DNA from 2 places in the Paenibacillus sp. GCM10028914 genome. Region 2 is predicted to be linked to the other one. Evidence: riboswitches for the same ligand, from Rfam matches in the RefSeq annotation. Region 2 holds a riboswitch; the other holds the start of a gene.
The links. A riboswitch is a leader RNA that binds a small molecule or an ion and turns the genes downstream of it on or off. The one in region 2 is predicted to bind S-adenosylmethionine.
Positions count from the first base shown of each region.

Region 1: linked by a shared signal. The riboswitch ahead of metA (homoserine O-acetyltransferase MetA) and the one ahead of ACFQV5_RS04860 (methionine ABC transporter ATP-binding protein) in region 2 are both predicted to bind S-adenosylmethionine.

Region 1 covers NZ_JBHTFO010000017.1:457,864-474,515, reverse strand. Annotated here, with positions in the region: gene ACFQV5_RS19635 (DUF3055 domain-containing protein) at 40-342, opposite strand; gene ACFQV5_RS19630 (HRDC domain-containing protein) at 597-1,604, shown strand; gene corA (magnesium/cobalt transporter CorA) at 1,665-2,600, opposite strand; SAM riboswitch class I at 3,044-3,175, shown strand; gene metA (homoserine O-acetyltransferase MetA) at 3,305-4,222, shown strand; gene ACFQV5_RS19615 (aminotransferase class I/II-fold pyridoxal phosphate-dependent enzyme) at 4,260-5,444, shown strand; gene ACFQV5_RS19610 (aminotransferase class I/II-fold pyridoxal phosphate-dependent enzyme) at 5,441-6,658, shown strand; gene mqnC (cyclic dehypoxanthinyl futalosine synthase) at 6,812-7,945, shown strand; gene ACFQV5_RS19600 (putative sporulation protein YtxC) at 8,133-9,071, shown strand; gene thrS (threonine--tRNA ligase) at 9,465-11,402, shown strand; gene ACFQV5_RS19590 (3D domain-containing protein) at 11,522-12,292, shown strand; gene ACFQV5_RS19585 (hypothetical protein) at 12,421-12,624, shown strand; gene liaF (cell wall-active antibiotics response protein LiaF) at 12,823-13,884, shown strand; gene ACFQV5_RS19575 (sensor histidine kinase) at 13,889-14,968, shown strand; gene ACFQV5_RS19570 (response regulator) at 14,983-15,633, shown strand; gene ACFQV5_RS19565 (S1C family serine protease) at 15,806-16,652, shown strand, end outside.
Region 2 covers NZ_JBHTFO010000006.1:40,730-57,381, forward strand. Annotated here, with positions in the region: gene ACFQV5_RS04855 (Cthe_2314 family HEPN domain-containing protein) at 251-970, shown strand; SAM riboswitch class I at 1,081-1,225, shown strand; gene ACFQV5_RS04860 (methionine ABC transporter ATP-binding protein) at 1,328-2,344, shown strand; gene ACFQV5_RS04865 (methionine ABC transporter permease) at 2,344-3,012, shown strand; gene ACFQV5_RS04870 (MetQ/NlpA family ABC transporter substrate-binding protein) at 3,087-3,905, shown strand; gene ACFQV5_RS04875 (SDR family oxidoreductase) at 4,048-4,821, shown strand; gene ACFQV5_RS04880 (NifU family protein) at 4,952-5,197, opposite strand; gene ACFQV5_RS04885 (YuzB family protein) at 5,279-5,509, shown strand; gene ACFQV5_RS04890 (NAD(P)/FAD-dependent oxidoreductase) at 5,525-6,583, opposite strand; gene mqnE (aminofutalosine synthase MqnE) at 6,667-7,773, opposite strand; gene ACFQV5_RS04900 (HesB/IscA family protein) at 8,139-8,498, shown strand; gene ACFQV5_RS04905 (hypothetical protein) at 8,575-8,901, opposite strand; gene ACFQV5_RS04910 (hypothetical protein) at 9,050-9,256, opposite strand; gene ACFQV5_RS04915 (YheC/YheD family protein) at 9,488-10,150, shown strand; gene sda (sporulation histidine kinase inhibitor Sda) at 10,448-10,591, shown strand; gene ACFQV5_RS04925 (NAD(P)/FAD-dependent oxidoreductase) at 10,755-11,756, opposite strand; gene ACFQV5_RS04930 (NAD(P)/FAD-dependent oxidoreductase) at 12,196-13,386, shown strand; gene ACFQV5_RS04935 (hypothetical protein) at 13,388-13,633, shown strand; gene hemQ (hydrogen peroxide-dependent heme synthase) at 13,725-14,474, opposite strand; gene ACFQV5_RS04945 (YuiB family protein) at 14,727-15,026, shown strand; gene ACFQV5_RS04950 (replication initiation and membrane attachment family protein) at 15,216-16,652, shown strand, end outside.

The sequences.
Region 1 (16,652 bases), on a different contig from region 2:
TCCTGAAATAGGATAGGGTTCTTCTTTTTCCTAAGCTTCTTAGTCGGTGAAATGGGCATCCCCTAAGACGAGTGTTAGAAATTCACGTAAATCGTCGGCTTCTTCTGGGTTGAGACTGAATGTGCGCTCTAGGTAATTGTCTTGTTCGAGATCGTCGCTAGCCAATATGGCTGTTCTTCCGAACTGAAGGTCGGTTACGAGCTTTTTCCCATAAAATAGGTTCGTTGTGGTCACTGCCAGATCAAATCGTTTGAGTGATGGGCCAATGAACGTGACGAATCGGGTAGATGTAGACTCTGTACTATCGGATAAAAAATCAAGTTGCCGTGATTCCCCGGTCATATCGGCGGTTCACTCCTTCTGCATAGATGATGTTTGTTGTCCATTATACAAGAAAAATCTAAGACAACCTATATGGGAAATTAAGATAAACAACCCAGTTGACCTTATTACAAATTATGGTATCATGTTGTTTAACAGTATAACGTTTATTCAAATTGAGGGAAGCACCTTTCTGACGCTACGGCGGGAGAGGTGCTTTTTTGCGTTGTACAGCGTGCGTTATACGGTTGATAACAATGATTGGAGGCCATGGGATGCAAATTGTATTTATGAATCAGATGTCCAGAACGAACGAATCAAGTGAAGAAAATACGGCACAAGTGTGGATTGGTGAAGAGGAAGGCGTGTGGCATCTCGGCTGGCGAGACTTTGAAGCTGACGGATATACCAAAGATGAAGATTGGTACAGTGGAAGTTCATGGAGTGAGTTGTTGTGCGTTTACCGTCATCGTCTTTCCATGAAACTCAGTGAGGGATATCGTCCTGTAATTGAAGGGATATTCCACGAACCTGAGGATGCTAAGGGAAGAAACCATGCTGCACAGAAACTGCAATGTTATAGTGAGCTATATGGTTCTGAAGCGTTGTATACGGAGCTTTGCGCGTGGCGCCGAAGAAAAGCGGCAGCTGGACGAAAGGCACCTTACTTTATAGCGAGTAACCGTGTACTTCGCTTGATAAGCGCTTTTGTGCCGCAAACAGTGGAGGAATTGCTTCAGCTACCAGGGATTGGTGCGAACAAGGCGGCAGAACATGGGGATGAATGGATTGAAATGACGATACGCTTAGAACGAACAACCTCTTTTCCTCTGGACTGGGTATTTAGTGAGTTGAAAGAAGATGAATTCTTGTCTTGGCTCTACAAGCAGAAAGAACACAAATACAAGCAAGAGTTAGAAGAATTCCGCATGGGTCGGGTGATGTTAATGGGCATAGCAGAAGGTTTATCACTAGATCAATTGGCGGAGAAGACCAGCATGTCACGGAGGGAGCTAGTTGAACAGATGGAAGTGCTTGAAAAGGAAGGGTACGATATGGAGCTTTTAATCCGTTTGGAGCTCGAGAGTTTGCCGGAAACAGAGCATTCCGCCATTTGGAAAGCGTTTGAGGATCTCGGTGATACCTTCCTTAAACCTGTAATGCAGCGGGTATATGGTCAGGAGCCAGCAGCTCAGGGTGGAATGGAAAGATTGTATGAACGGCTCCGCCTTATCCGTATACGCTTTAGACGGCAAACGATTGAGAAGCGTAGCGCAGTGTGACATATAAAAAAACGGGTTACCCTTTAATGAATAAAGAAGGATACCCGTTTTTTTGATATTTCATAGCCATTCTTTTTTGCGGAACAGATAAAACATGCCGGATCCAAGAAAAATCATTAGTCCAATAACCGCAAAATAGGAATATTTCCATTTCAACTCGGGCATAAACTCAAAGTTCATCCCGTATATTCCAGTAATAACCGTAAGCGGCATGAAGATCGTGGTCATTGCCGTAAATACCCTCATGATTTCGTTCGCACGGTTCGCAATACTGGACTGATAAGCTTCTCGAAGGTTACTCATCAGATCGCGGTAGGTTTCAAAAGTTTCGGATATTTTCACGGCATTCTCATAGATGTCGCTGAAGTATTTTTGCAGCTGATCATCGATCAGACGAAGGTCTTTTTTATTCAGTGTATTGATTACCTCTTTCTGAGGGCCAAGTACCTTTTTCAACCATAGAATTTCACTTCGAAGACCGATAATTTCGTTCAGATGTGATTTCTTGGTGTGCATGAGAATATCTTCTTCAAGCTGATCAATGCGCGCTTCGATTCGGTCACCTACCGTGAAGTAATTGTCTGTAACCAAGTCCATCAGGATGTACAGAAATCGGTCAGGTGAATTGGCTTCATCTTCCCACAGAAGTGGTTTTACAGCGCGTAATTCATTGATCTTCTGCTTTGTTACGGTAATGATGAAATGTCTCCCTAGGAAAATATTCAGAGCTCGAAGGAAGATCTCCTCATCATCAAATCGAATGCTGTTTACTACAATAAAGTAGTGGTTCTCATATATTTCAATCTTTGGACGTTGCTCTTCATCACTCTGGGTGTCTTCTACAGCCAAGTCATGTAGATTGAAGAGGGGCTGGAGTTCCGCCAAGTCTTCAACATCAGCGTCAATCCAGTAAAATCCGTCTGGTGGAGCTGTAAGTGTCGTTTCAATATTGTCTATCGGGGTGAAAACACCCGAATTTACCAACCGGATTTTCATCTGATATCACTCCTTTAATTCACTGCTTGCGCATTTCGAATCAAGGCATAGGGTATCAGCTTACCGGTATTAGCCGGGCAGAAACTCTGCACGACTCGGCATTGGGCATCTAAAAGAGCGCACGAAAAATAACGTTGCCCGCCACCGGTGAGCTGATCTTGGTCCTATGCGGTTTTGCGTCATTTACATCCAGCTTCTGGCTCGGGTCACCGTCCATCTTCCATGTCACCTCTTTCATATGGTTAATTAGCACCAATCTAGTATAACGCCGTGGTTATAACCTTTCAAGGTGGAATTAACATGTGATTCATCCTTGTACAGGGTATGGAAGATACAGGTGATTTGTTCCATTTTTTTAGCTCAAAGCTTCTTGACGAAAAAATGTTCTTGATTTAAAGTAATAATCAATAGTATTTAGGAAACAAACAACTTCATAACGCGAAATCTTATCAAGAGCAGGTGGAGGGACTAGCCCTATGAAACCCGGCAACCGGCGGCAACATCGCACGGTGCTAATTCTTGCAGGAGGTACGCGGCCTTAACACTAAGGATCGCTGCAGTCTGACAGATGAGAGAGGCGCATAGTTTACGTATACGTATATATGACCTTTCATCACAGAAAGGTCATTTTTTTGTATACTTTGGCAATCTCTTATGTTGTTTTATGCAGTATGACTATTTATTAACCTAAAGGAGGAATAATGATGCCGATTAAAATTCCAGACACACTGCCTGCAAAGGAAATTCTTGCTGGGGAGAACATTTTCGTAATGGATGAAAGCCAAGCTTTTCAACAGGATATCCGTCCGCTGCGAATTGCCATTCTGAATTTGATGCCAACCAAGGAGACAACAGAGACGCAGCTGCTAAGACTGATCGGTAATTCCCCACTCCAAGTAGATGTTGTGCTGCTTCATCCGGGATCGCATACTTCTAAAAACACTCCGGCAGAACATTTAGAGTCATTCTATAAAACGTTTGAAGAAGTCAGACATCGCCGTTTTGACGGTATGATCATCACGGGAGCTCCAGTAGAACAGTTGGATTTCGAAGATGTAAACTACTGGGATGAGCTCAAAGAGATCTTTGAATGGAGCAAGCGTAATGTAACTTCAACGCTCCATATATGTTGGGCCGCTCAAGCGGGTCTTTATTATCATTATGATGTGGCGAAGTACAGCTTGTCCGAGAAATGCTTCGGTGTGTTCCCTCATACAGTAAACGAGCCAAACGTTAAGCTGCTGCGGGGGTTTGATGAGCTGTTCTATGCACCACATTCCCGGCATACTGATGTTCGGCGAGAAGACATCGAGCGAGCGGAGAAGCTTGTGGTATTAGCTGAATCCGAAGAAGCCGGTGTTTATCTGGTAGCGTCAAAGGATGGAAAACAAATATTTGTGACAGGTCATTCAGAATATGACTCTGACTCGCTTAGATGGGAATATGAGCGAGATGTAGCCAAAGGTATGGATATTGCACTTCCACGTAACTATTATCCAAAAGATGATCCGACTCGCAAACCGCCTTCAGTCTGGAGAGCTCATGCTAATTTATTATTCTCTAACTGGCTCAATTACTATGTATATCAAGAAACACCTTATGATATCGGACCGCAAATATAGAGAGCGAAAGAACGTAATTTAAGGAGGAGTGGGTATTGTGGAGAAGAATAATTTGAAGATTGAAAGTAGGCTGGCTCAGATTGGATCTGTTGAGGAGCCTGTTACGGGTGCAATAAATTTCCCGATTTATCAAGCAACTGCATTTCGTCATCCTAAACTAGGTCAAAGTACAGGTTTCGATTATATAAGAACGAAAAGCCCGACAAGAACGGTACTAGAGGAAGCGGCGGCTGCACTGGAATCCGGCGATGCCGGATTTGCCTGTAGCTCGGGTATGGCAGCATTACAGACCGTATTTGCTCTTTTCAGACAAGGTGATCATCTTATCGTATCTTTGGATTTATACGGGGGCACCTACCGTTTAATCGAGCAAATATTGTCTCGTTATGGCATCACTGCTACCTATGTGGATACGAATGACATGGATGCGTTAGAGCAATCAAGAAAACCGAATACGAAAGCAATTATTATTGAAACGCCGACGAATCCCCTTATGATGATCACAGACATTGAAACGGTCTGTAGTTGGGCTCGTCATCACGGCTTAATAAGCGTCGTAGATAATACGCTGCTGACGCCATTCTTCCAGAGACCGATTGAGCTTGGAGCAGATATCGTTGTTCACAGCGCCACTAAATATTTAGGAGGCCATAACGATGTGCTTGCCGGGTTAATTGTTACCAAGGGAGAAGAATTATCTAAGGAGATCGCCTTTTTACATAACTCAATCGGTTCGGTGCTCGGTCCGACAGATTCTTACCAATTGATGCGCGGGATGAAGACACTGGCTTTACGCATGGAGCGTCACGAGAGCAATGCGACAGCAATTGCGTTGTTCCTGAAAGAGCATCCTGCGGTTTCTGATGTTTTCTATCCGGCACTTCCTGATCATCCGGGCTACGAAGTACAACAGAAGCAGTCTAGCGGAAATACGGGCATATTTTCATTCAAAGTGAAGGATGCCAAGTATGTTGAACCTATTTTGCGTCATATCAAGCTGATCGCTTTTGCTGAGAGTCTTGGCGGAGTAGAATCATTGATGACTTACCCGGCCGTTCAAACCCATGCCGATATCCCTCTGGAGATTCGTGAAGCCGTTGGTGTAGATGACAGATTGCTTCGATTCTCCGTCGGTATTGAACACGTGGATGATCTGATTGCAGATTTGGATGCTGCGCTAAATGCAGCAGTTGCTGAAATTGAAGGAGGAGCAGACAGATGAGCCTAGACAACCAGAATGGACATTCAAGCAAATCAGGAAACAAGGAACAAAAGGAGAGAAGTTTGGATCAGGTTCGGTTTGAAACCAAACTCCTTCACTTTGGAGGAGAGATTGATACAGCAACAGGTGCATCAAGCGTACCTCTGTATCAGGCGTCTACGTTCCATCATGAAGATATATATCATCCGCCACAGCATGATTACAGCCGATCAGGCAATCCTACACGTCAGGTACTGGAGAATTATATTGCATTACTAGAAGGTGGAGTTCAAGGGTTTGCGTATGCATCCGGTATGGCAGCAATCTCAAGTACGTTTATGATTTTGTCAGCAGGAGATCATATTATTGTAACAGAGGATGTATATGGAGGGACTTACAGGCTCCTGACAAGTATCCTGAACCGTATGGGTATGGAATGCACTTTCGTGGATATGACAGATCTTGAACAGGTAAAGGCAGCACTCAAACCAAATACCAAAGCTGTTTATATGGAAACTCCATCGAATCCAACACTGAAGATTACCGACATCGGGGCGGTTACTTCTTGGGCTAAGGAACATGGACTATTAACGATTCTTGATAATACATTTATGACGCCTTACTATCAGAGACCGATTGAGCAAGGCGTGGATATTGTTCTTCATAGCGCGACTAAGTTTCTTGGCGGGCACAGTGATGTGCTTGCAGGCCTAGCTGTGGCTCGAACCGAAGAGCTCGCTAAACAGTTGAAACAGCTTCAGAATGGTCTTGGAACCGTATTGGGTGTACAGGATTCATGGCTCCTCATGAGAGGTATGAAGACGCTAGGTGCTCGTATGGCACATAGTGAGCAAAGTGCTGCTAAGCTGGCAGCATGGCTTACAGGCCGGAGTGATATTGATCATGTGTATTATCCAGGCCTATTAAATCATCCCGGACGGGAAATCCACGAGAAGCAGTGCAGTGGTTATGGTGCAGTCGTCTCATTTGATGTAGGTTCTGGTGAACGGGCCAAGCAGGTGCTTAACGCAGTTAAGCTTCCGCTCGTAGCTGTAAGCTTGGGTGCAGTAGAGAGTATTCTCTCGTATCCTGCAATGATGTCACACGCAGCAATGGGAGAGAAAGTACGCCATGAGCGCGGGATCACGGACGGACTTCTTCGTTTCTCAGTCGGATTAGAAGATATCGACGACCTTATTGCTGATCTGGATCAGGCGCTGGAAGTAAACAGATAGCAATGATCTCTTGAAAAGGCACCCTGAATCATAGGGATGTCTTTTTTTTTAGTTCCTTTATGTGTTACGATGAAATAGATAATAGGTGAAGAACATAATACATGGGCAAGTAGAATTCATTGTCATTTAGCTATGATAAGGGAGGACCTATAAATGGGTACAGTTGACAGTATTCTGGATAAAGCGCTGCGTGGCGAGCGTTTGAATCTCGAAGATACAGTAACTCTTTTTGAAAGTGACCAGATTGAGAAGATTGGACATGCTGCTGATATTATGACCAAAAGGCTGCATCCTGATCCGATAACGACTTTTGTAATCGGACGAAATGTAAACTATACGAATGTGTGTGATGTTTACTGCCGCTTTTGCGCCTTTTACCGCAGACCCGGACACGAAGAAGGATATGTTCTATCGGATGAAGTAATCTTACAGAAAATCCAAGAAACCGTAGACGTAAATGGAACAGAGATACTAATGCAGGGCGGAACGAACCCTAATCTTCCGTTCAGCTACTATACGGATTTACTCCGGAAAATCAAGAATCGGTTCCCTAATATAACAATGCACTCCTTCTCACCAGCTGAGATTGTGAAGATGATGGACGTGTCCGGATTGAGCATGGAAGAAGTTGTTCGCGAACTCCGGGACGCAGGACTTGATTCTTTACCGGGGGGCGGAGCCGAAATCTTGGACGACCGTATTCGCCAGAAGGTCAGCAAGCTGAAAGGCAGCTGGCGTCAATGGATGGATGTTATGCAGACGGCGCATAAGCTCGGTATGAACACGACCGCAACCATGGTTATTGGCTTGGGTGAAACGATGGAGGAGAGAGCACTTCATTTGCTCCGTGTGCGAGAAGCGCAGGATGAGTGCATTCAGAATGGATGGAATTCTAAAGGGTTCCTTGCTTTCATACCTTTTACCTTCCAACCGGATAATACCAATCTGAAGCGCGAACGTGAGACTCCAGAAGCCTACCTGAAGACGGTAGCTATTAGTCGTCTGGCTATTGATAACGTGCCAAATCTACAATCTTCATGGGTAACGATGGGGCCGGAAGTTGGCAAGCTGTCTCTCTCATATGGCTGTAATGATTTCGGCAGCACCATGATGGAAGAGAATGTTGTTTCTTCCGCTGGAGCTGTGCATAAAGTGAACATTGAATCCATCTTGGAGCTGATTCGCGAAACTGGAAATATTCCTGCTCAGCGTAATACAAAGTATGACATTCTTCGTGTATTTAATGACAACAGTACGATTGAACGCGATTTTGTAATGCAGAACTAATTCGTTTATTCATACTATCGTGTCTTAATGAGGCCCTGCCTTCCGTCTTCGTTTACGGTTAGGTAGGGCCTTTATGTTTTGCCATGATCCGACGACAACGATTAACAGAGCTTTCCACTAAGGAGTTCCGTATATCCATCCTTCGGTCCCCATATACTTAAACAGGGAACCCGAAAGGAGCGATTCCATGGAACTATTCAGCATAACGGTCAATACACAGACTGACGGTGAAAAAGAAGCATTTTACCGTATCTTATCAGACAAGCAGAAAGAGCTACATAAACAATGCAAGCAGCTGAAGTTTTCATTCAGCGCTTCTGGAGATCGGGTCATATGGTCGTGTTCGGGCAAACTACAGCTTACGGCGTGGTCCTCATCTGCAGAAATGGTACGCAGATCAGTGTCCGAAGCGGCAGCGGCTTACATCCTTGAAGAGAAGGAGCAGGATCTTGCAGCTCGGTTGCTGATGACAGAGTTTGAATTTAATGATGAAGAAGAAGCTGAGCGGGTACTACAGTGGTATTTAATGCTTCTTGCGAAGGATGATAACACTTCAGAAGATTATTCGCAGCAGCGAAGAAGGAAGCTGAGAGAGAGCATTTTTGCTTGCTTGACAGAGTCACCGGATTTGAATTTAGATGGCTACATGACCTTTAGAATGCAGGCTTATTTGCAGGAGCTAAGGGAATTGGCTGAGTACGCTGTGGATGAATTTATGATGGATCAGCAATATGAGGAGTTTGTTAGTTTACTTAAATATTTTGTGTATTTTCAGGAACCGCTTATGCCTCTGGTTCACGTGATTCATAAGGGAGAAGAGGATTTTCTTCTACTGGACGGTAACCTTAGACCGATTGAAAAAGTAAGGGATGAAGGGATGGTAATGGAGCGATTAGATCAGGATATGGAAATCGAAGATATGGTCGTAAGCACGCTTATTTCCGTATCGCCTGCACGTATGATTATTCATACAAGGGAGCCTGAACTTCCCGTAATAAGTACACTTGCTCATATTTTCGACAATCGGGCGGAAGTTTGTTGCAGTTGCCTGGAGTGCAGTTCCTTTCTGGGGAGTGTAGCGAATGATGACTTGACGTTCCCGGTTAAGCGGGATTATAATAACTGATAAATTCACGTGAAAAGCATCGACAAAGACATGAGTCAAGTCGGTATTGCCGTTCAGAGAGAGGAAACTTGGCTGTAATTTCCTTCGGTACGCCACCTGATTTACCCCTTTGTAGCTGCGTTGTCGAAACATATGAGACGTGGGATTAGCGTTTCAGATGAGAGTAGGCTTCGCCGGTTCATTGCCGTTATACAATGCCAACGAAGGATCTTATGTAGTGCTTGGCTTATCTAAAGCCTCTTGTAAGCTGCTTAAGATCGAACTAGGGTGGAACCACGAGTATAACACTCGTCCCTTTGCGGGACGGGTGTTTTTTATTTTGTCCTGCAGGTGGATTATGGGATCATACGTGAAATTATACAAACAAGGATGCTTTTTAGGAGGAATAGCGGGATGGCAATTAGTATTAAACTTCCGGACGGATCTGTCCGGGAATACGCAGAAGGCAGCAATATTGGAGATGTCGCGGCATCTATTAGCAGTGGGCTTAAAAAGAATGCCGTAGCAGGTAAATTGAACGGAATCGTAGTCGATCTTTCGACACCTCTTGAAGAGGGAGCCCTTATTGAGATCGTGACACAGGATTCTCCGGATGGCCTTGAGGTTATTCGCCATAGTACAGCTCACTTGATGGCACAGGCTACAAAGCGTTTGTTCGGTGCTAAATCGGTCAAACTTGGTGTTGGTCCGGTAATCGAGGATGGTTTCTACTATGATATGGATCTGGAGGAGCCACTGAATCCTGAAGATCTCCAAAAGATTGAGAAAGAAATGGAACGCATCATTGGTGAAAACTTGCCGATCGTTCGCAAAGAAGTAAGTCGTGAAGAAGCACTTCGTATCTTCGGTGAGCTGGAGGATCCTTATAAGCTGGAACTGATTCATGCGCTGCCTGAGGACAGTATTATCTCCATTTATGAACAAGGTGAATTCTTTGACCTTTGCCGTGGGCCTCACGTGCCTTCAACAGGTAAAATTAAAGTATTCAAGCTAATGAATGTAGCTGGAGCATACTGGCGTGGAGACAGCAAGAACAAGATGCTGCAGCGTGTATATGGTACAGCATTTGCGAAAAAAGCTCAGCTTGACGAGCATCTTCATTTCTTGGAAGAGGCGAAGAAACGTGATCACCGTAAGCTGGGTAAAGAGCTGGAAATGTTCACGTTCTCCCAGCTTGTTGGTCAAGGTCTACCAATCTGGCTGCCAAATGGCGCGAAACTTCGCCGCACTCTGGAGCGTTATATCGTCGATATGGAAGAGCGTCTTGGCTATCAGCACGTGTATACTCCAGTTCTCGGAAATGTTGAGTTGTATAAGACCTCTGGACACTGGGAGCACTATCAGGAAGATATGTTTCCTAAGATGGTAATGGACAATGAGGAGCTTGTTCTCCGTCCGATGAACTGTCCACACCATATGATGGTATATAAGAGCAGCATGCACAGCTACCGTGACCTTCCTATCCGTATTGCGGAGCTTGGTATGATGCATCGTTATGAAATGTCAGGAGCCTTGACTGGTCTTCACCGTGTTCGCGCCATGACATTGAACGACTCTCATATTTTCTGCCGTCCGGATCAGATTAAAGAAGAATTTGCTCGTGTTATCGAGTTGATCCAGACTGTATACAAGGACTTTGGTATTCACGATTACCGTTTCCGCTTGTCTTATCGCGATCCGCAAGATACGGAAAAATATTTCCAAGACGACGAAATGTGGGAAATGTCTCAACGTATGCTGCGTGAAGTTGTGGAAAGCATGGATATGCCATTCTACGAAGCAGAAGGCGAAGCAGCATTCTATGGTCCGAAATTGGATGTTCAAATTAAGACAGCGCTTGGTAAGGAAGAAACATTGTCCACGGTTCAACTGGACTTCTTGCTTCCAGAACGTTTTGAGCTCGAATATGTAGGCGACGATGGACAGAAGCACCGTCCAGTTGTTATCCACCGCGGTATTATTAGTACAATGGAACGTTTTACTGCGTTCTTGCTTGAGAATTTTGCTGGAGCACTGCCGCTGTGGCTGTCACCAGTACAGGTTAAAGTTATACCGGTATCCACTGCATTTGAAGATTATGCGAAGGAAGTAACAGACAAGCTTCAGCTGGCTGGTATTTCTGTTGAGCCGGATCTTCGGAATGAAAAGCTAGGTTATAAGATCCGTGAAGCCCAGCTTGAAAAAGTCCCTTATATGTTCATCGTAGGTGAGAATGAGATGAACGCTAAGGCAGTATCTGTGCGTAAACGCGGAGAAGGCGATCTTGGAGCACAAAGTCTTGATGAAGTGATTCTCAAGCTCCGTGAAGAGATCAATACTCGCTCTGTGTAAACTCCTGAACGTATCTTCGAACGAGCAGGAACAAGTATAAACTTTCATAGACCTCTGTCATGTAACGTATAAACCATTTGAGATTTGGGAAACCTCGCAAGTAAAGGGGAGGTTATCAAATGAACAATTGGAAAACATGGCAGAGGTTTTTAATATGGATTTTTCTATCAGCATTTGTGTATAGCATAGGTGCATCGGACGTGGACGCTGCAAGAATGATGCCGATATCTCCAGACTCTTACGATATTGGAGATGTGCAAGTATACAAACAAGAAGAAGAGGTTCATGAAGAAAATAAATATGTTAAGATGACGAGTTTTTACGCATTTAGTGCTGTAGGGCTCGGTAATATCAATCATTATATGCTGCAGCCACCAGTGAATAACGAGGATGAGGCTACAGACTCCACGAATCCGATGAAAAAACAGGTCCCTTCGATACCTGTCTTAGCGCCGCGAGAAGATCAGATTCTTCATACGGTGAAGGTTACAGCAACAGGATATACGGCTGGTTTTGAATCAACAGGTAAAAAGCCTGGGCATAAACAGTATGGGATTACTTATTCAGGTGTTAAGGTGAAGCGGGATAAGAATAAGGTTTCAACGATAGCAGCTGATCCCAAAGTATTTCCACTCGGAAGCATTCTGTACATTCCTGATTACGGGTATGGCATTGTGGCTGATACGGGTTCTGCCATAAAAGGCGAGAAAATTGATCTATACTTCGCCACAACAAAACAGGTATATAGTGAATGGGGCAAAAAAGATGTAGAAGTACAGTTGATCAAGCGTGGAACAGGTAAGTGTACCGAAGCAATGCTTGAGAAACTGGGGGCCGCGATTGAAACCTATCATTTTCTTCCATCCTCTATACTCGAAGAGGCTATTTAAAGCTGGGGGATACACAATCAGCAATTTGTTCGAATAATGCCCCGCTGTCCTTCGCATACTATTCTTCGGGGAGGCGTTTTCGGTTCCCCGAAGAGGATGATGGTATTGTGGACAGGGAGGTGAATACCGTGGCCAAGAAAAACAAAGTGCAGGAAAACTACAAAACACCAAACGAAAAGTTTAATGCTGAGTTTGCTGAAGAGAACAGCGTAGTTGGCGGCGCTCAACAGGGCTCCCAGAAAGTAAAGGAGAACTACAAGACGCCAAACGAAAAGTTTGATGCTGAGTTCGCTGAAGAAAGCAGCACAACTAATAAAAGAGCAAACCGCTAGTTTGCTTTTAAGTCAGTATGAACAAAGGCCTCCGCAGAGCATTGCGGGGGCTTTTTTTAGATCCCAATAAAATATACATAAAAACCCAATCCCCTCGGTCTCGAGACTGATGCATGTTTCATCCCACCGCCGCTATTCGCAAAGTAACTCTTGTTGTACACTGTAGTCAAAGGATAAATATGAATGGAAAGCAAGGGGATGCACATGAATCGAAGAGGATGGAACCAACTGTCAGGTGGACTTCTGCTTATTGGCGTCGGGGTATACTTTATATTGCAGCAGATGGGTATTATTGATGTGAGCTTGGGCCATCTTATTTCCACGTTTTGGCCGGTCATTCTCATATGGGTTGGCCTACAGGGTTTGATAAATCGTCCGGATTTGAGTGGAGCATTATGGGGATCGGTCGTACCCCTGATCATTGGTGTATATTTTCTAGGCCGCAACCTGGATTTTATTGATTTTTCGTTTAGAGAGTTGGTTAAATATTCGGTTCCTTTATTGTTAATTGGTTTTGGTTTGACCGTTATATTTAAGCCGAAGAATCAAAAACCTCCTGGACCGCCAATACACAGTAAAAGAGAAGAATATGTTACAGTCGAGGATAGCCCTGAGGTGCCAGAAGCAACTAATTTGGAATCTTCACTTGATGAGATGTTTGAGCGGACATTTGGAAAGAAGACAGACCTTGAACAAGAGAATAAACCTGAACCTGAGCTTATTCGTGAAGAGTCTCGCCGGAAAGAGAGTGAAGATCCTTGGAAGGTACGTTGGAAAGATAACTGGAATGAACACAAGCATGAACACAAGCATGAACACAACCATGAACACACACATAAACACAGACATGGTGGACACGGACAAGGCTGGGGTCAAGGTGAGACGGTCAATAAATCGGCCTTCATCGGAGATGTACACATGGGGAATGATTATTTCACATTAAAGCCGACCAACATCTCGCAGTTTATTGGAGATACGGTGCTTGACTTAACCAAGGCGCAAATTCCATATGGTGAAACGAAGATCAATATTTCGGCATTTATCGGTGACGTAAAGGTGTTCGTTCCCAATGATTCGGATCTGGGTGTCTATGTGTCAACCAATTCATTTATTGGCGATATGTCTGTGCTGGGAGAGAAGCGGAGCGGTTTCATGAGCAATGCTGACTTGGAAAGTCCACATTATAGAGAAACAGGTAAAAAACTTCGTATCCACATTAGCGTTTTTATTGGCGATGTCAAAGTGAACAAGGTAGGGTAACTGTATGAGTTTTATAAAAAATACAAAATGGGTGATCATGCTTTACTTCTTATTGATTGGTGCCGCAGTGGCTATATTTCTGTATGTTGCGGACGAGGGAGATTACATCATTATTGAGGACAACCGGCTGTGGGTGTTTTACACGGTCGGTATTGTTCTGTTTACAGGAATCGCAGGCTATATTGCCGGGCAGCGTATTCAAAGACCGCTGGATTTGCTGCATTTGAATATGCTACAGGTTGCTAAAGGAAATCTTACGGTGCGAATGCCTGCTGCGGAAGATGCTTCCTTTGCTCGTGTATATGGAGAATTTAATGATATGACCGAAGCACTTGAGAAAAAAATGAAGCTGCTTCAGCGTCTTGGTGAACAGGACGTTATTGAGAAGGAAATTGCTGCGGAAGCTGCCGTTCTGGAGGAACGCAGGCGTATGGCTAGAGATTTACATGATACGGTTAGTCAGCAGTTATTCGCGATACATATGTCTGCTTCATCCCTGCCTGGTGTGATGCGTAAAAATCCGGAGCATGGTGATAAGGTTCTAGAACAGTTAATCTCGATGTCACATATAGCCCAGAAACAGATGAGAGCTTTAATTGCCCAATTACGTCCTGTTGAACTTGAAGGAAGGACCCTAGAAGAAGCTTTGGAGCGCTGGTTTCCTGATTATTGCCGTCAGAACGCATTAAAGGGTATGAAAGATGTTGAGTTGCAAGGAGGTATATCCGAGGCAATAGAGCATCAGCTTTTTCTAATCATCCAAGAAGCAGTGGCTAACATCGTTAAACATGCCAAGGCGAGCCTTGTGAGTATGTCACTTCATGAGGAACATAAACGAGTTGTGTTAAGCATAAGTGATGATGGCCAGGGCTTTGATGAAATGACGCAGAGACAGGGCTCGTACGGCTTGTCCACAATGCGTGAACGGGCTGAAAAGTTAGGTGGTCAAGTCGACATTATAAGCCGCAGGGGTGCAGGAACAACCATACGCGTACATATACCACTGTTTGAAAATTCGGAAGAAGACGAAGCAATGTCTGATGATACGGTTCGAGCTGGTAGTAGAGAATTATCTGAGGATTAGGGGGAAAGATTAAAATGAGTGTCATTAAAATACTACTTGTTGATGATCACGATATGGTCCGGATGGGTTTAAAAACGTATTTATCTCTAGAGCCGTCTTTTGAGGTGATCGGTGAAGCGTCCAATGGAATGGAAGTTCTCGAATATCTAAGGAACCATGAGCAAGCGCCTGATTTAATATTAATGGATCTAATGATGCCAGTTATGAATGGGGCTGAAACGACACGGGCGGTAATGAGTGAATTTCCTAATCAGAAAATAGTTATTCTTACTAGCTTTTTAGAAGATAACCTTGTGGTGGAATGTGTTGAAGCGGGTGCGGTAAGTTATGTCCTGAAAACCGTATCAGCAGATGAGCTTATTTATGCTCTGCAGGGTGCTTTTCGGGGAATGCCTGTCATGACCAAGGATGTCTCGGAGGCACTAACCCGGGGAATCCGTCAACATATGGTCCAGGGTGATCACGCAGGACTTACAGAACGCGAGAAAGAAGTTCTGCTACTTATAGCAGAAGGAAAGAGCAACAAAGAGATTGGAGAAGAACTTCATATCAGCATTAAAACGGTCAAAACACATGTTAGTAATTTGCTGATGAAATGCGAATTAGATGATCGTACACAGCTTGCGATCTTTGCGCATAGAAAAGGATGGGTTAAGACGAACTGATATTAGTTAGTTAGTTAGTTAGTTAGTTGAATAAAATTCAACCGATTTCTTTCGTTTTTATCTTACATTTAATTGTTTTTAAGGTGTCATTAAGGTTTATAGTACACAATAAGAGCAGATAAATTATTAAACCACTTGTTGTTGAACAAGTGATCTAATAGGAGGTAAGGGTATGGACGATCAAAGAAATCGGTTCGGTCAAAAAGATGAAGACCAAGATCTAAAGAACGAATCTCAGCGACAACAAGATTCGTCTTCGGACAACTCTTCTTATTATTATTCTTACGGTCCGTTTAAGTCTATTAGTGATGAGGAAGAACGGAATGAAGTTCAGGAATCTTATAAACGGCGTGAACCGGTTGAAGTGGAGGTTACTGCTCCGGAGCCGGTAAGACCAGTTCCTTCTCGAACCTATTCTGCTGGAGGTCAAGGTGATGGGGGCAGCAGAGGCGGATCTCATCCAGAGAAAAACTCTAACAGCGGACAATGGAATTACAGCAAGAAACCTAAGAGTTCGGTTAAAACAGTGCTCCTTTCTTTCCTAGCAGGTATGCTCGTGATTACCGTTCTTATGTTTACAGCAGATAGAACGAATCTATTTACTCCGGACACGGCTTTGACTTCAGAAGCAACAGGGAATGAAGAGGTAAAATCAGCTCTTGCGTCAGGAGAGGATAAGGGTAACACTACGACAACATCGGCTCAAATACCATCTCAAACTGGAGATGTCTCATCTGTCGTAGATCAAGCAAGTCCTGCGGTGGTGTTGATCGAAACGCTTGTTAACAGCAATAGCGGACAGAGCAGCTCGAATATGGATGATCCTTTGTTCCGTTACTTCTTCGGTGATCAGTCGAATAGAAGCAACGGAAACAATAACAACAATGAAAGCAATCAAGATTCGACACAGCTGCAGCCCTCAGGAATCGGGTCTGGATTTATCTTTGATAAATCGGGTTACATTCTAACGAATGAACACGTTATACACGGAGCAGACGTTATCCAGGTAACCCTGCAAG
Region 2 (16,652 bases):
TCACAAAATCCACGACATTTGTCGCGGATTTTGTTGCATTATGGGGGAGAGAGAATGAAGAGGGGCTAGTTAAGGGCATTTTAAATACATGAAAAAATCGATACCTCGGGTAACTCAAGTACTCTAAATGTGAACACTAGAGCGTTTAACCAAGCCACTTACTTGTTTATATTTAATAATGAGTAATTTGAAAATCTTATATAGTATACATTCATGAAATTTAGAACTTTAATCTTGAGGGGGGAACGCCATGCTTCGGATTTTACTCGGGGAGCCGCCCCGAATTAATGAGGGTCTGCTTGAAGACGCGATTGAAACCATGGTTAAGACTACGCAGCTTTTGCAAAAAGAGATCGAGAAAAATCAAGATCCGACTCATGACTTCCGCAAGCTAGAAATTTGGACTCGTGGATTGATTGGATCGCTGGACGAATTGGAGCAAAGCTGGTTTGCCGCATGTCATTTCCGTAAATCTGTTAAGGCGGGGTATGTCGATGATATGTCTATCCAGGAACAAGGGGAGTATGCACGTTATGTGTACTTCTATAAAGACGGATTTATTCGTGTATTCTCCATCCTGGATAAGCTTGGCACAGTTCTGAATGAACTGTTTGATCTTAATACATCAAAAGTTAAAACTCATTACTCCTATTTCACGGTGCTTCGTCAGTTTAGTTATGCTAAGACACATGAAGAGCTGGTGGACAAGCTGGAGTCCATTAAAGAACAATATAATTCAGCAGTGAATGCATTACGTAAACGGAGAAACGCTGAGGTTCACTATATGAACTCTGAGATGCAGGATGATTTATGGCAGCGGCATCAGGGGCTCAATGATAAAGTGGAGCTTGAGGATCTCGATAAACATTTAGATGACCTTAAGCAAGGTCTAGATATGGTGTGTAAAACATTATCCGCTTCATTTCACTACACGAATGATCTTTGGGCGAAGAAAGGTGTAAGTTCTTAAGACGATAAGCCTATAAATTCCTTTTGACAAACATCTGAAAAGACTCTATACTAATTGCATTCTTGAATTGTTTTTTGGAAATATATCAATATTAATTTCATATCGATGTTTTCTTATCGAGAGAGGTGGAGGGACAGGCCCGATGAAGCCCAGCAACCGGCTGCAGTGTACAGACAATTTTGTCTGAACAGATGTAGTGTCATGGTGCTAATTCCTTCAAAACTGCGAATGTTATGCAGTTTTGACAGATGAGAAAAGGCATTCGTCTTTACGTAAAGAGGGCCCTTTTTGATTCTGCAAAGAAAGGGCTCTTTTATTTATTTCTACGTATGTAATGGGAATAGGAGGAACTGGGAATTGATCGAACTTAAACGATTGACAAAACAGTACGGAAAAGCCGGAACGTTAACGACAGCATTATCCGAATTGAACTTGTCGATTGAAAAAGGTGAAATATTCGGAGTGATTGGACACTCCGGTGCTGGAAAAAGTACATTGATCCGGTGTATTAATCTGCTGGAACGCCCGACCTCCGGTGAGGTATGGGTGAATGGGGTCAATTTGACATCCCTTAATAAAAAACAGCTTCAGGCTGAACGCCGAAAGATCAGTATGATTTTCCAACATTTTAATTTGTTATCTTCGGCAACGGTCTTTGATAATATTGCATTTCCACTTCGCTTAATTAAGACACCGAAGGAAGAGATCGAACGCAAAGTGAGTGAACTGCTGGAATTGGTTGGGCTGCAAGCTCATCGTAATAAATATCCATCCCAATTATCTGGTGGACAGAAGCAACGTGTAGGTATCGCAAGAGCACTGGCAAGCGATCCGGAAGTGCTGCTCTGTGATGAAGCGACATCCGCATTGGATCCGCAGACTACGGATTCAATTCTTCGATTGCTGCTCGACATTAACCAGCGTTTCAATCTGACGATTGTTCTGATTACCCACGAGATGCATGTTATTCAGACAATTTGTGATCGGGTTGCAGTGATTCATCAGGGTGGAATTGTTGAAGAAGGTCCGGTTACGGAAGTGTTCTTGAAACCTAAACACGAAGTAACTCAGGAGTTCGTTCGTAATGAAACGGATAGCGGAGAAGCACTGAGATTAGCTATTCACGCACCTCACGCTGAATCTTTCCGAGCAGCGAAGATTACATTTTTAGGTTCCAAAACTTATGAATCAACGCTGTCCCACACGGTGCGTGAAACGGGTGTAAACTTTGCTATTTTGCAAGGTACAATTTCTACGATCAAGCATACGCCATACGGTCAATTGATTGTCCGGTTTGAAGGGGATATGCAGGCGATTGATTTGACAATACAGAAGCTATTGGAGCAAGGACTTGATGTGGAGGTGATGGACTGATGTTCGGACTTGATTTTTCCGAAGTGAATTGGGATGAGTTTGTCACTGCGACACTGGATACTCTAAAGATGTTGGCATCATCCGCACTGTTTACATTTTTGATCGGTCTTCCAATAGGCGTGTTGTTATATCTGGCAGCGCGCTCTTCATCCAAATGGGTGCGTTTCGGATATTCTATTCTGTCATTTGTCGTAAATATTCTTCGTTCCGTACCGTTTATCATTTTGATTGTAGCTATGATTCCGATTACGAAGTCCATTGTGGGTGTATCTTATGGTGTTCTCGGTACGATCCCGCCACTTGTTGTCGGAGCAGCGCCATTCTTTGCAAGATTAGTTGAAACATCACTTCATGAGGTAGATAAAGGTGTCATTGAAGCTGCGCATGCTATGGGGTCGTCCACACGTCAAGTCATCTGGCGGGTACTGCTTCCCGAAGCAAGACCAGGTTTACTGGCGGGAATGACCATCACAATTGTTACCCTTGTTTCCTACACGGCAATGTCGGGTATGGTAGGTGGAGGCGGTCTTGGTGATTTGGCGATTAAGTATGGTTATCACCGCTATGAAACCGAAGTGATGATCATCGCCGTTGTCTTGATGATACTTCTAGTGCAACTGCTGCAGATGGCAGGCGATCGAATGGTGCGACATTTTACAAGGAAGTAGCGAAAAGGCATGGATGTTATGGCATTAAGAAAGGCGAGATAGAAATATTCACGATCTGGAGGGAGAGAAATATTATGAAAAAATGGGTATTAGCGTTTCTTAGTTTGTCACTCGTAGCCGTGTTAGCTGCATGTGGAGAGAAGCCTGCAACAGATTCGAATGGAAGTGACGGGAGTGTAACACTGCGTGTAGGCGCTTCTCCTGAACCGCATTCTCAGATTCTTGAACATATTAAGCCGGCACTTGAGAAAGAAGGCGTTAAGCTTGAAATCGTCGAATTTACGGATTATGTGCTTCCGAACCAGCAGTTAGAACAAAAGCAAATTGACGCTAACTTTTTTCAGCACAAACCACATATGGATAGTGCAGTGAAAGAGCGGGGGATGGATCTTGCTGCTGTTGTAGCCGTTCATATAGAACCATTGGGTGCTTACTCTAAAAAGATTAACTCCATTGAAGAGTTAAAAGATGGAGCTGTAGTTGCTATTCCTAACGATCCTTCCAATGCGGGACGTGCGCTTTCATTGTTGGCTCAGAATGGCCTGATCAAGCTGGAGGATGAGAGCAAACTGGAAGCTACAGTAAGAGATATTACTGAAAATCCGAAAAATCTAGAGATTAAAGAAGTGGAAGCGGCAATGCTACCTCGCATGCTCGACGAAATGGATATGGCGATCATCAATACGAATTATGCGCTCGAGGCTGATCTTGATCCTACTAAGGATGCGCTCTTTATTGAGGATAAAGAAAACCCATATGCGAATTATCTCGTAGCACGTTCAGATAATAAAGATTCCGAAGCGATTCAGAAATTAGCTAAAGCTCTGACTTCCGATGACGTGAAAAAATATCTTGATGAAGAATTTAAAGGTGCGGTTTTCCCAGCATTTTAAATTGAATAACGCTGTTTAGCCCTTGAACTTTGATGTTCAAGGGCTTTTTTTATGCATAGGATCGATGAACTCATCAAGTTGTAGGGAGAGGTTAAATCTTTTATACTGAAGACAGATATGTATGTACGGGGGAGGGAAGATCTTGGATAGAAAAGTGGCACTAATTACTGGCAGTGCAACAGGACTGGGCAAAATGACTGCCTTGACACTGGCTCGTCAGGGATGCGATATTGCGCTGAATTTTGTTAACAGCAGAGAAGAAGCATATGCTCTTAAGAAAGAAATTGAAGAAATGGGTGTTAGGGCCATTGCGGTTAAGGCAGATATCGCCGTAGAAGAGCAATTATACAGCCTTGTAGACCAAACGGAAAATGAATTGGGAGCTATTGATATTCTGGTCAACAATGCGGGACCTTTTATCCGGGAACGACGTTTGTTTTCCCAATATGAACGGAACGAAATCGTTCATCTGATTAATGGGAATCTGACCAGTGTGATGCTGCTTGATCACCTTGTTCTACCCTCCATGAGAGACAAAAAATGGGGACGAATTATTCACTTTGGTTTCGGTCATGCCGGTGAAGCGAGGTCGTGGCCACACCGTTCCGTATATGCAGCTGCGAAGGTGGGGCTTGTCTCCTTTACTAAGACACTAGCTGTAGAAGAAGCACCGTATGGGATCACGGTAAATATGGTATGTCCCGGAGATATTCGAGGAGCTAATAAAGAGAAGACCATTGATGAGGTGGCTGGCATAGCAGACGGATTTACCCCTCGTGGGCGTTCTGGAAGCGGTGAGGATATTGCCAGGGTCATTGAGTTTCTCTGCATAGAGAAATCAGATTTTATTACAGGGAATATTATGGATATTTCTGGAGGGTTAGATCCTATTCGTCCTCGGATTTTGCCTGAATAGAACGAGGGTTATTCTTATACCTAATCAAAAAAAGAGTCTTGGTTTCCATAGGAACCAAGACTCTTTTTGCAGAAACTCCGTCTGCCTGCTAGCAGGACGACGGAGTAATCTCTACTTGTGTATATAGGTTTTAGAACACTTGTACTACTTCTTGAATGCCTTCTACCTCTTCAACCAGGGCACGCTCAATCCCGGCTTTCAAAGTAATGGTGGAGCTTGGGCAGCTACCACAGGCACCTACCAATTTCAACTTTACGATGCCGTCTTCAACGTCGACCAACTCCACGTCACCGCCGTCGCGCTGCAGGAACGGACGAAGCTTATCGAGCACTTCAGCCACTTCATCATATGTGGTGCTTTGTGCGTTTTCGCTCATCTTGTTCAACTCCTTTCCTCCCTTTATTATAGTACATAAACGCTTAAAATAAAACGCCAATCTAAAGGTAGGGACATCATTATGCGACCCATTATTGAATTTTGTGCAGGAAATGCACATTTCGGTACAGATAAAGCTTTAAAACCGCTTATGGATAAGTATGATATTGTCGAATATGGCTGCCTTACCAATTGCGGGCAATGTTATTTAGCACCGTTTGCTTTGGTAAATGACGAAATCGTTGAGGCCGCTACAGCTGAAGAGCTGTATCATGCCATTCTCCAGAAGCTTAAGGAGATCGAGGAGCTATGATCACAGATCCTATTATTAGAAGTGACGCTTTGATTTCCACAGTACACCACTCTTAAGAAGTCTTGGGACGCGTCCCATAACAGAAGTGTTCCCCATCAAACCAAAACCCGCATGCTTCCCGAGCGAACCAAGCGTGCCTTTCAATTTAAGCGGGTGAACTTTCGGAGTATCGTCTCTCCATATTGCCTTAAGTACATGCCCAATCTGTTCAGCTTGGGCACCAGCTGCTTGGGCGCTTGGCATAAATGGAAGACTGGCACAGTCACCTATAACAGATACCTCCGGGTGGGAGGGTACTTGATACAGCTCATTAAGCAGAATTCGTCCACTGCGGTCTTTGGGCAAATCCAAGTTTTGAACAACAGAAACAGGCTGAATTCCTGCTGTCCAAACGGTCAAATCGGTTGGAATCGCTTGATCCATATTGTAGACAACATCTTGCTCTACTTTAGATACAGAAACTCCGCTTAGGATCTCCACATTATGCTCTTGAAACCATCTTTGAATATAAGCTGAAAGACGGTTTGGAAATGAAGATAGGACACGAGCTCCGCGGTCAAGAATCGCTATATTAAGGTCAGGCCGGCTCTCTCGCAGGTCGGAAGCAAGCTCAATTCCGCTTAGGCCCCCGCCGACGATGTGAACCTGGCTGTACGGTTTAAGGTTATTTAAACGTAAATAGGTTTCCCTTGCTCCGGAAAACGACTGCAGACTGCAGGTGAATTCTTCAGCGCCCGGAACTCCATGATATCGGTCTGTACATCCTAGTGCAATGGCAAGTTGGTCGTATTCGACTGGGTCATCATTGAATAAATGCACAAGCTTTGAATTCAGATCGATAGAAGTAACTTCCCCATAATGAATACTCAGTTTATCGTATGTTGGAAATTTAACACGCAACTCTGTATCAGCAACGGTTCCTGCTGCTAATGCGTAGTATTCCGTTTTAAGACCTTGATATGGCATCCGATCAATGAGTACCACTTCCAGATCGGGAGGTAGATAACTGCTGAATAATTCTTGAATTAAGGCAAGACCACCGTATCCTCCGCCGAGTATGACGAGTTTTCTCATATAAGTGTCTTCCTTTCTATAGAAATAGAAAACCGAGCTGTTTATAATACCTCATTAACCGTATAACCTTTATTTGGAACCTCTTATTCGTATACCTTAATTTCGTTATAGAATGTATCGCGTTCAACCGGAATTCTGCCTGCTCCTTGGATGAGCCAGATCAGTTCCTTACGTGTTAAGCCTTCCGGTGTTAATGCACCAGCTGCATGACTGATTCGTTCTTTCAATATCGTACCGTGAACATCCGATGCCCCAAAGCTCAGAGCGACTTGAGTTAATTGAGCACCAATATTGATGAAATATGCTTTTACATGGTCGATGTTATCTAGCATAAGCCTGCTAATTGCAATTGTCTTCAGATCTTCGTAAGCCGAATTACGACGCATGATGCCTGCATTCTTGTTCTTTGGTTGCATGGATAGTGGAATGAATACCATAAAGCCGTTCGTCTCATCCTGCAAATCTCGAATTTGCAGCATATGACGGATACGATCCTCGTGACTCTCGATTGAGCCATACAGCATTGTGGTATGTGTTTTCATACCAAGCTTATGTGCAGTGCGATGCACTTCAAGATACTCATCGACGTTGGCCTTATCGACTTTCATTTTCTGGCGATAATGGTCTGACAATATTTCAGCACCGCCACCAGTTAACGACTTGAGTCCCGCTTTTTGCAGCTCTTGGAGCACTTCTTTTATACTAAGACCGCTGATTCGTGTGAAGAAGTCGATTTCAGCTGCTGTATAAGCTTTTAGTGTCACATCGGGAAAACGTTCATTAAGGGCTTTAAGTGAATCCACATAATATTGGAAAGGAACATGTTGATTATGACCACCAACAATGTGGAATTCTCGAATGCCGGGATGGAAGTGTTCTTCCACATATTCAATCATTTCTGGTCCAGAGAGAGTATAGGCTCCTTCTTCGCCTTGGTCCTTACGGAAATTACAGAAAGCACAGCGTGATTCGCATACGTTTGTGAAATATAAACTCATATTTTCAATAAAATAGACCTTTTTCCCGTTTTTGCGTAAGTTTGCTTCATTCGCAAGCTGTCCCAGGGTCAGAAGGTCATCGGTTTGGTACAAATAGACACCGTCTTCGAGATCTAAACGGATTCCGTTTTGAACTTTTTCTACAATTTCAGCCATTCTTTTATCCATAAAAGGATTTAAGTAGGTAGTCATAAATTTTCCTCCTCTTCACGCTCGCTGTATCAATAGATACAAAGCTGCATAAATTATCCGTCTTGGTGAGTGATACCATTTACAGATTGTTGCAACACGAGGTAATTCATTAATTAATGAAAATTGTGAAATTATATACAACTATGAACCCGAACACAACGAAAAAGCAGCATAGGCTGCTGGATGTGACAGAAATTAAACAATTACGCACAATCCTTCCCTATTATAAACCTCACCTAACGGCGGGGCAATACAAACAGAGTGAAAAGGAGATGCTATAAAAGAGGAAGCACTTGTATTTGCGCCGCTTGAGGGATGAGAAGATGTGGAGTATACTGAAAAGTGTACGAAAAGGAGGGTGACCTATGATTACAATTAGTGATACTGCAGCAGAACGTTTGAAAGACATGCTTGCTGAACAGGAAACACCGAATATGTTCCTTCGTTTGGGCGTCACTTCCGGCGGATGTAGCGGATTTTCTTATGCTATGGGCTTTGACGATGACGAGACGGAAAATGATGTATATATGAATGTTGCCGACATGAAGATTGTTGTCGACAAGGATAGTATGAAATACTTGAACGGTCTTGAGATCGATTTCGAGGAATCCGGTATGACAGGTGGATTCACCATCCACAATCCGAACGCAACGGTAACTTGCGGTTGTGGTTCCAGCTTCCGTACTGCTACGGATGCAGGGAAACCGAATGCAGAGCCTTGCTAATTGGCGCTGAGCGGAAAAGGAGCTGTCCATCAGTAGTTATTCTACTGAGGGACAGCTCCCTTTTTTATTTTCATATTTAAAAGCCTAGTCGTTTGGCAACATATGAAGTAACGGCTTTATCTTGAAACTCTTTCCAGGTAGTAATCTTGGAATGTGTCTCTAAATAGTTGTCGAGATGAGTATTAACAAAATCCTCAAATTCCTCTTGGCTATGTCCTTTGTAACCAGCTGCTCTTAATAAGTCGTTAAAAGAAGATGAAGAGGTGTACATTTGTACGAATGAATCCGGAAACAGATCGTCAGTATGAACTTCTTGTTGCAAATCTGAAAGTTTCTCAGCATTCTCTTGAATGTTCTTCAGTTTTTTCTCAAGTTGATCTAATTCACCAAACTCAATGTTCATTATAATCACCTCCAAATACGTTTATAACTTTATTAACGATGAAACTGAAATAGTTAGATAAATAAATAATACCAAAAACAGGGGCTTTATCATACTAAAAAACCCTATTCTATTACGAATAGGGTTTTTAGTATCACCATTATATGGGTCAAGCAAAGAAGAACTGTTTATTAAGCATAAGCACGATCATGCTGGCGGCTACAAGCGAGAAGGCGATACAACCAGCACCCAGCCCTCTGCGTTTGTCTTTTATAAACTTGAAACCGATAACAAATATCAAGACCGTAATAGCCACGAGCGAGATCGACATCCCCACCATAGCAATCCAATATAATACCTCGAACAGTGCTGCCAAGTTTAAAGCCTCCTTTATTCAAACACGGAATCAACCACTCCGAGCGAGTTCAATATCTGTACTTTACTATACGATAGATTACTTCCATTGGAAAGGGAAAACCTTCCTGAGAAAGGACCGGGAGCGAATGTTTCAAGGAATAGGCATTATAACCCGGACAATCATCCAAGAGTCAACAGGTGCTCGGGAGTACTATATCGTATGTCTTGATTAGAAGGAGGCGTAGGCAGCATGGCGGGAAGGCAATTGGCCAGTAAGTGGCTAAAAACGGAAGCGCTGCTGACCGATCCTCAGATAATCCCTTATATCCCGGAAACAAAGGCTTACGGCAGGGATGATCTGATGTCGATGCTCTCACAATACGACATGGTTGTGATTAAGCCGGTTGTGGGAACGGGTGGAAACGGCGTCATACGTATACAGAAACAAGATGAAGGATATAACGTTAGCCATAAAGGACAGTCTAAGTTTGTAGACACGTTCCCTGAATTGTTTTCGGTACTATCCATTCTAAAGATGAAGCGGAGATATTTGATGCAACAGGGTATTCATTTGGCAACGATTAACGGCCGCCCTCTCGATTATCGTGTGAAAGTGGTTAAAGTAATGCGAAAATGGGAATTTAGAGCGATGGTCGGCCGACTTGCAAGACCGGGTTTGTTCGTGACCAACTTGTGCAAAGGAGGCGTGCAGTTAAGATGCAGACTCGCGATTAAGCGTTCACTCCCACATATTAATTCCCTTGAAAAACGGAAGGAGATGAGGCAGCTGACTCGAAATTGTATAGCCGTATTAGAGAAACGTTTTCCGGGGATCGGAGAACTAGGATTTGATTACGGCATCGATCATACAGGAGCCATATGGATCTTGGAAGTGAATACTCGGCCTAGTTAATTTCGTTCCCAAAAAATACCAAAATATAGGTTTATATCAAAATAAAATAGGGTAATTAAAAAATAATATGAACATTCCGATAAATATATTAAATTATTTTTTTGGTGTTCTTCTTACTACATTTCCTGTGTATAACATTTATCCCCATAATCCACCTTGATAACGCTGTATTTACAGTACTTACCAACATATTATACACAGGATCTCCACAATGCATTGTGGATAAGCGAACGGTTGTTCTGTTTTGGGATGTTTGTTATGATAGATTCAGGAAAAATGAGGAAAGGGTGTGAGGGGATGGCTATGTTGACGGACGAAATGTTATTAGATTCCTATCATATGGCTATTGAACTAAAACTAGAACGGGAGTTTATCACTTTATTGCTGGCCGAAATTCATAAACGGAACTTAGACACCGATTCCATCAGTATCCTACACTAGTTTTATCTTCTATAGATAAAAGAAACGTATTGATACGACTTCTGAAATTCATCCAGATTCAAACATACATATATTTGTCGTACAACCTATAGAAAAGGTATCTCGTATCCACAGATGATTACGTTCGTGGATAGAAGATACCTTTTTTGTTCATTGATATGGTTTAGATTTTCATATTACTACTATGTCCCGGAGCCAGACGAGCCTCTGGGTCAAAATATACCTTAGCATTGTTGATCGCGGTAGGCGCTTCGCCAAAGCCGACAGCAATGAGCTTTACTTTACCTGGATAAGTCGTGATATCGCCGGCTGCGAAAATACCCGGGATACTTGTCTCCATACGGGAGTCAACAACAATCGAGTTGTTCTCGATGGCAATACCCCATTCAGAAATAGGGCCGAGCGTGGAAACGAATCCAAAATTGACAATAACATCATCAACTTCAATTTCCTGAGTTTCTTTTGATTTAATATGAGAAAGAGTTACTTTGGTAATTTCACGATCACCGTGAAGCTCACTGATCTCCGTTGGGGTAATAATATTTACCTTAGATGCGAGCAGTTTCTCGACACTGTGCTCGTGAGCACGGAACTTATCACGTCGATGAACGAGAGTCACTTGTTCAGCTATTGGTTCGAGCATAAGAGCCCAGTCTACAGCAGAATCGCCTCCGCCACTAATGAGCACCTTCTTACCTTGGAAGCGACTAAGATCACTAACAAAGTAATGCAGATTAGTCTCTTCAAACTTATCTGCGTTATCGACTTCGAGTCGGCGAGGTTCAAACGCACCAACACCTGCAGTTATAATGATTGCCTTGGCGTGGTGTACTTCCTTATCTGTTGTAACGACAAAGTGCTGTTCATCTAATTTTTCGACAGATTGAACTTTTTCTTCAAGTCTTATGTCTGTGTCAAACAGCTCCATTTGCTTAGAAAGATTGTTGACCAATTCCTGAGCTGTAACCTTGGGGAATCCGGCCACGTCGTATATATATTTTTCTGGGTAAAGAGCAGCCAGTTGTCCTCCGAGTTGGGGCATACTTTCGATGAGCTTAACAGTAGCTTGGCGCATGCCGCCGTAGAAAGCAGCAAACATACCGGCAGGTCCACCACCGATAATAAGAAGGTCGGTCATCGAATGTTCTTGTGATGTTGTCGTCATGGGGAAGCACCTCCGTAGTATATATTTCCGAATCAGACAAGTTCTTGTCTGAATTTCTAATTCTTTGATTTCTATACTATTATAATCGTATGGAACCAGCATTGAAAGTCGTGATTTCCATCAAAATACCTATTATAAACATGTTTGCGCTTTCTTATATGCATAGCTCATAATCCGAAAGAACTTAACTTTTTTAAGGGCAAAATAATCCTTGATCTTTGATCTGATTATGCATATGATTAACGTGATAACTTGCGTTAAAAAGCATTGTTTCGACATTTTTTGAATATGGAAAGATAGGGCTGAAACCCTGGTTGAAAGTCGTTCAAGATGAAAAATTCAATGGGCTCTAATATAGAGCTCTTCTCTTTTTTTAAAGTGTTTTATAAAGCTAGTTTATACTTACTATATATAGAAGTACGGCGGGAGGAGCAGGAGAATGAGCAGCATACCGAAAATCGTAATCCTTGGTGCAGGTTACGGTGGGATATTAACAGCGCAGCGGCTGCAGAAAGAACTCAACTATAATGAAGCTGACGTAACATTGGTGAACAGACATGATTATCACTATATAACAACTCATTTGCATATGCCAGCAGCTGGTACGGACAGTATTGAGAATACTCGTGTCTTTATATCGAAATTAATTGATGAATTTAAAATTGATCTGGTGAAATCTTCTGTACAGGAAATACGTCTCCATGACAAGAAGGTCATTCTTGAAGATGGTACATTGTCCTATGATTATTTAATTATCGCTTTAGGCGGTGAGCCAGAAAACTTCGGAATACCAGGCCTTGCGGAACATGCAATGTCTATTCGCAGTATTAACTCCGTCCGTTTGATTCGTGAACATATCGAATATCAATTTGCGCTGTATAAGAATGAACGCAGACCTCAAGAGCGGATCAATTTTGTTGTTGGGGGAGCAGGCTTTAGTGGTATTGAATTTGTGGCTGAACTTGCCGATCGTATTCCTAAACTGTGTAAAGAATATGACGTCGACCCTGCACTTGTCAATATATATAATGTTGAGGCTGCGCCATCTGCATTGCCTGGCTTTGCGCCTGAATTAGTAGATTATGCGATTGAAGTGCTGAAGAAGAAGGGCGTCACTTTCAAATTGGGAGTTGCCATCAAGGAATGTATGCCTGGCGGTGTTATCCTCAGTACAGGTGAGGAAATCAGGTCGGCTACGGTTGTCTGGACAGGAGGAATCCGAGGGAATCGCCTAATTGAGTCCGCTGGTTTTGAAACGATGCGCGGACGCGTTAAAGTGGACGAGTACTTACGTGCTCCTGGTTATGAGAACATTTATATTATTGGAGATAACTCGCTTATATTCAATGGTGAGCGTCCATATCCGCCAACAGCACAAATGGCGATGCAGCAAGGAGTTTGCTGTGCGCAGAATATTGTATCCACAATCCGTGGCAAGGAAATGAAAAAGTTTCAGTTCCATAACAAGGGAACCGTTGCTTCTCTCGGTAGAGGGGAAGGAATCGCTGTTGTAGGCGATAAGAAATATAAGGGTTGGAAAGCAGCTCAGCTTAAAAAACTGGTTGACCTGCGGTACCTCTTTATTATTGGAGGGATCCCGCTCGTCCTGAAAAAGGGAAGGTTCTTATAATATGAGACACTGCAGTGTTCAAGTTCGTGGGCTGTTGACTCGAGACGAGCTGGATCGATACAACGCTTTGATGGAAGTCGGTTCGTTCCTGGAATCAGAGGAGAAATATGATCTCGCATATACCATTCAGCAAGAGGTTGATCTATTGATTTTACCGGCGATCGAGCGTCTGAAAGATAAGAGCAGAGCCCGCGACCGGGCAACTGCAGAATATTTGGAGTCCTTAGGCAAGGAAGAGGACGAGTAACCCGTCCAAAACAGATGAGATAGGCTATATGAAAGCTAGTTTGTAATAAAAAAGGGACATCCCCCAGGGGCTGTCCCTTTTATTTATATTATTAGATCTTCATCATTTGAACAAAGGTTTCTTCGTCAAGCAGATTGCCGACATAAAATGAACCGAACTCACCGAAGCGGGCGCTAACTTCATCAAAGCGCATTTCGTATACCAGCTTTTTGAACTGAAGAGCATCGTCAGCAAATAGGGTTACACCCCACTCCCAATCGTCAAAACCAACAGATCCAGTTATAATTTGCTTTACTTTACCTGCATAACTGCGTCCAATCATGCCGTGGCTTTTCATCATGGAACGTCTTTCTTCCATACTAAGCATGTACCAATTGTCATTCAGGTCGCGTTTTTTGTTCATGGGATAGAAGCAAATGTGCTTAGCCTTTGGTAGAGATGGCTTAAGGCGTGCAATAACATGCGGATTCTCCATCGGATCGCCTTCTGATGAACCAGCTAAATAGTTACTAAGTTCGACAATGCTGACATAGGAGTATGCCTTGGTAGTATATTGAGCAAATGTTGTTTTATTAAAAGCGTTCTCGATAGCATTCAGTTCTTCAAGTGTCTCGCGCAAATGCATGAACACAATGTCTGCTTTTTGTCCAACAATGGTATATACTGCTGTACTTCCCTGTTTGGATTCTTCAACTTGGTTCCACTCTTCCAGAAATTCGTGCAGTTCGTCCAATGCAAATGCACGCTCTTCATCATCTGCAGCTTTCCAAGCTGGCCAATTGATCGAGCGGAAATCATGCAGTGCATACCATCCTTCAAGCGTCATGGCGGCTTCGTTCATAGGATCACCCCTAAATATATTCTCGTATATGCAAGTGTTAAAGCAGATGAACCGCTTGCTTAACCTCCCTACATTGTATCTAACCAACGGGATAAGGGCAAACGCTGACACAATCTATTCACGGAATGTTCGTTGATATGTGACATTTTTTTTAGTACACTATCTACTAGCCAGCCTATTGTGTGCAATTTTTCATAGTCTTAGAAATTGACGCAATTGTTGATGGTGATGAAGAAGAGGTGAATAGGGCCAATGCTGCAGTTTATTCCTGTGCTAGTATTGATGATTTTATTTTTTGTCATGATGTTTGGTATCGGTTTTATTCTCAATATGCTGATGAAGACGACCTGGTTTCCATGCTACTTATTTGTAATCGTCATTTTACCAGCTGTGGTTTATAGCTTGTGGAACCGAGATGAAGCGACACTTTGGGCCCATATCAGCTCATTCCAACTGGTGGATTACTTGACGGGTGTAGCTGGCTTGGCAGGAGCATTTTTAAGCGGCTGGACGATTCATACTTTGCGTGTAAGAGGATTTAAAATGTTCTGAAAACACTTGATTAGCACTTGTTTCTTAGCATTGGCGACTCTCCCGATTTCAGGGTGGGTCGTTTTTGTTGCCTTTCATACTTATCTTCTAATTCCAGAAATTTTGATCTATTAAACAGATTTAAGGCATCTCTTTTTATGATAGAATAGAGGCAGTCTATTAGAGGCGACAAGGGAGGAGCAATAAACGATGCGCATGACAAACTTCTTACATTTTACAGAAAATCACCGTTACTGCGTATACCGCGACTTCTGCCTGAGCAGCTTGGATGATAAGATGCTCAGTTCCATATATCAGCCGATGGTTGGCGCTTTCGCCGTTAGTTTGTACCGTCTTCTCGTCATGCATGTACCCATAGAGAAGGTAGGGTATTCGGCGATCGAACAGCAGCGCCGTCTCTTTCTAACTTTAGGACTTGAACCAAGCGAGAAAGGGCGTAAGTATTTAATAGAGCAGACATCAAAACTGGAAGCAGTAGGTCTCCTTCAGACGAGCCGGATGTATGTTCCAGAGACCGATGATTATATCTACGAATATGAACTTCAGACACCGCTGTCTCCATCGGAATTTTTCAATACACAGCATTTGACACTTCTTCTTCGTGACAAGGTTGGCAAATTTGCCGTCATGTCTCTACGTGAACAGCTGTGGAGCAAGGAACCGCAGGAATGGTCAGGAATATCACTGAATAAAGAGAATATTTCTGTGCCATTTTACGATATTTTTGAACTGAATACTCACGTGATTGATTATGAACTGGAGCAAGCCTTAACCGAGGTGGAACCTCCGCGAAATCCTGTAGTGCCATATGTTTTACCTCATGGAGAGGGTCTGAACTATTCGGATATTATTTTGCGTTTTCCACGTGAATCCAAAAACCGGGTATTTGTTGAGCGTCTTAGGTATGATCACGAGCAGATGGGCATCGTGAATTATGTCGTACGTAAATATGACCTGAGTTTACAGGATATATGCCGTCTGCTGGATGAAGATGGGATATTCTCTAGCCAAGGTGAAGTGATGCTTGATGAGTTACAGCACAGAGCTAGTCTTCATTTCCGTCAGGGTATGAAGCTTCAGGAGAAGCGGCAGATCACAGCTGGAAAGGTTGTGGCGCTGCATCAAGAACTGAATGCTGATCCGGACGTTCCCGCAGAAGAGCATGCGGTGCAGATGGAGTATTATGTAGAGGTTCCCTCACAATTTCAATCGAAATGTGACATTCACCAATATAATATGATGCTACGTAATGAGCCTTATACGAAGCTGCTTCAAACTTTTTTTCCGGGATCGGTACCTGCACATTTCATGGAAATGTTCGAAAAAATCGATCTCAGTTACAAGCTGCCAGGTGAAGTTATCAATGTGTTAATTCATTACTTAATGTCTTTGATTGCAGCTGGCGGAGAACAACGGATTAATCGAAACTTTGTGGAAGCCATTGCTTCCAATATGCTGCTTAAGCAGGTTAACAGCTATGAGAAGGCTGTTCAATATATTCGTGACCAAGCTAAGATGAAGGGGAAACAGGCCGCAGCTGCTTCTTCGCGTACACGATCGTATGCCAAAGGTGGCAAGGTGAAGCCAGATATTCCTGTGGCGCTTGAAACTGCTCAAGGTGAAACC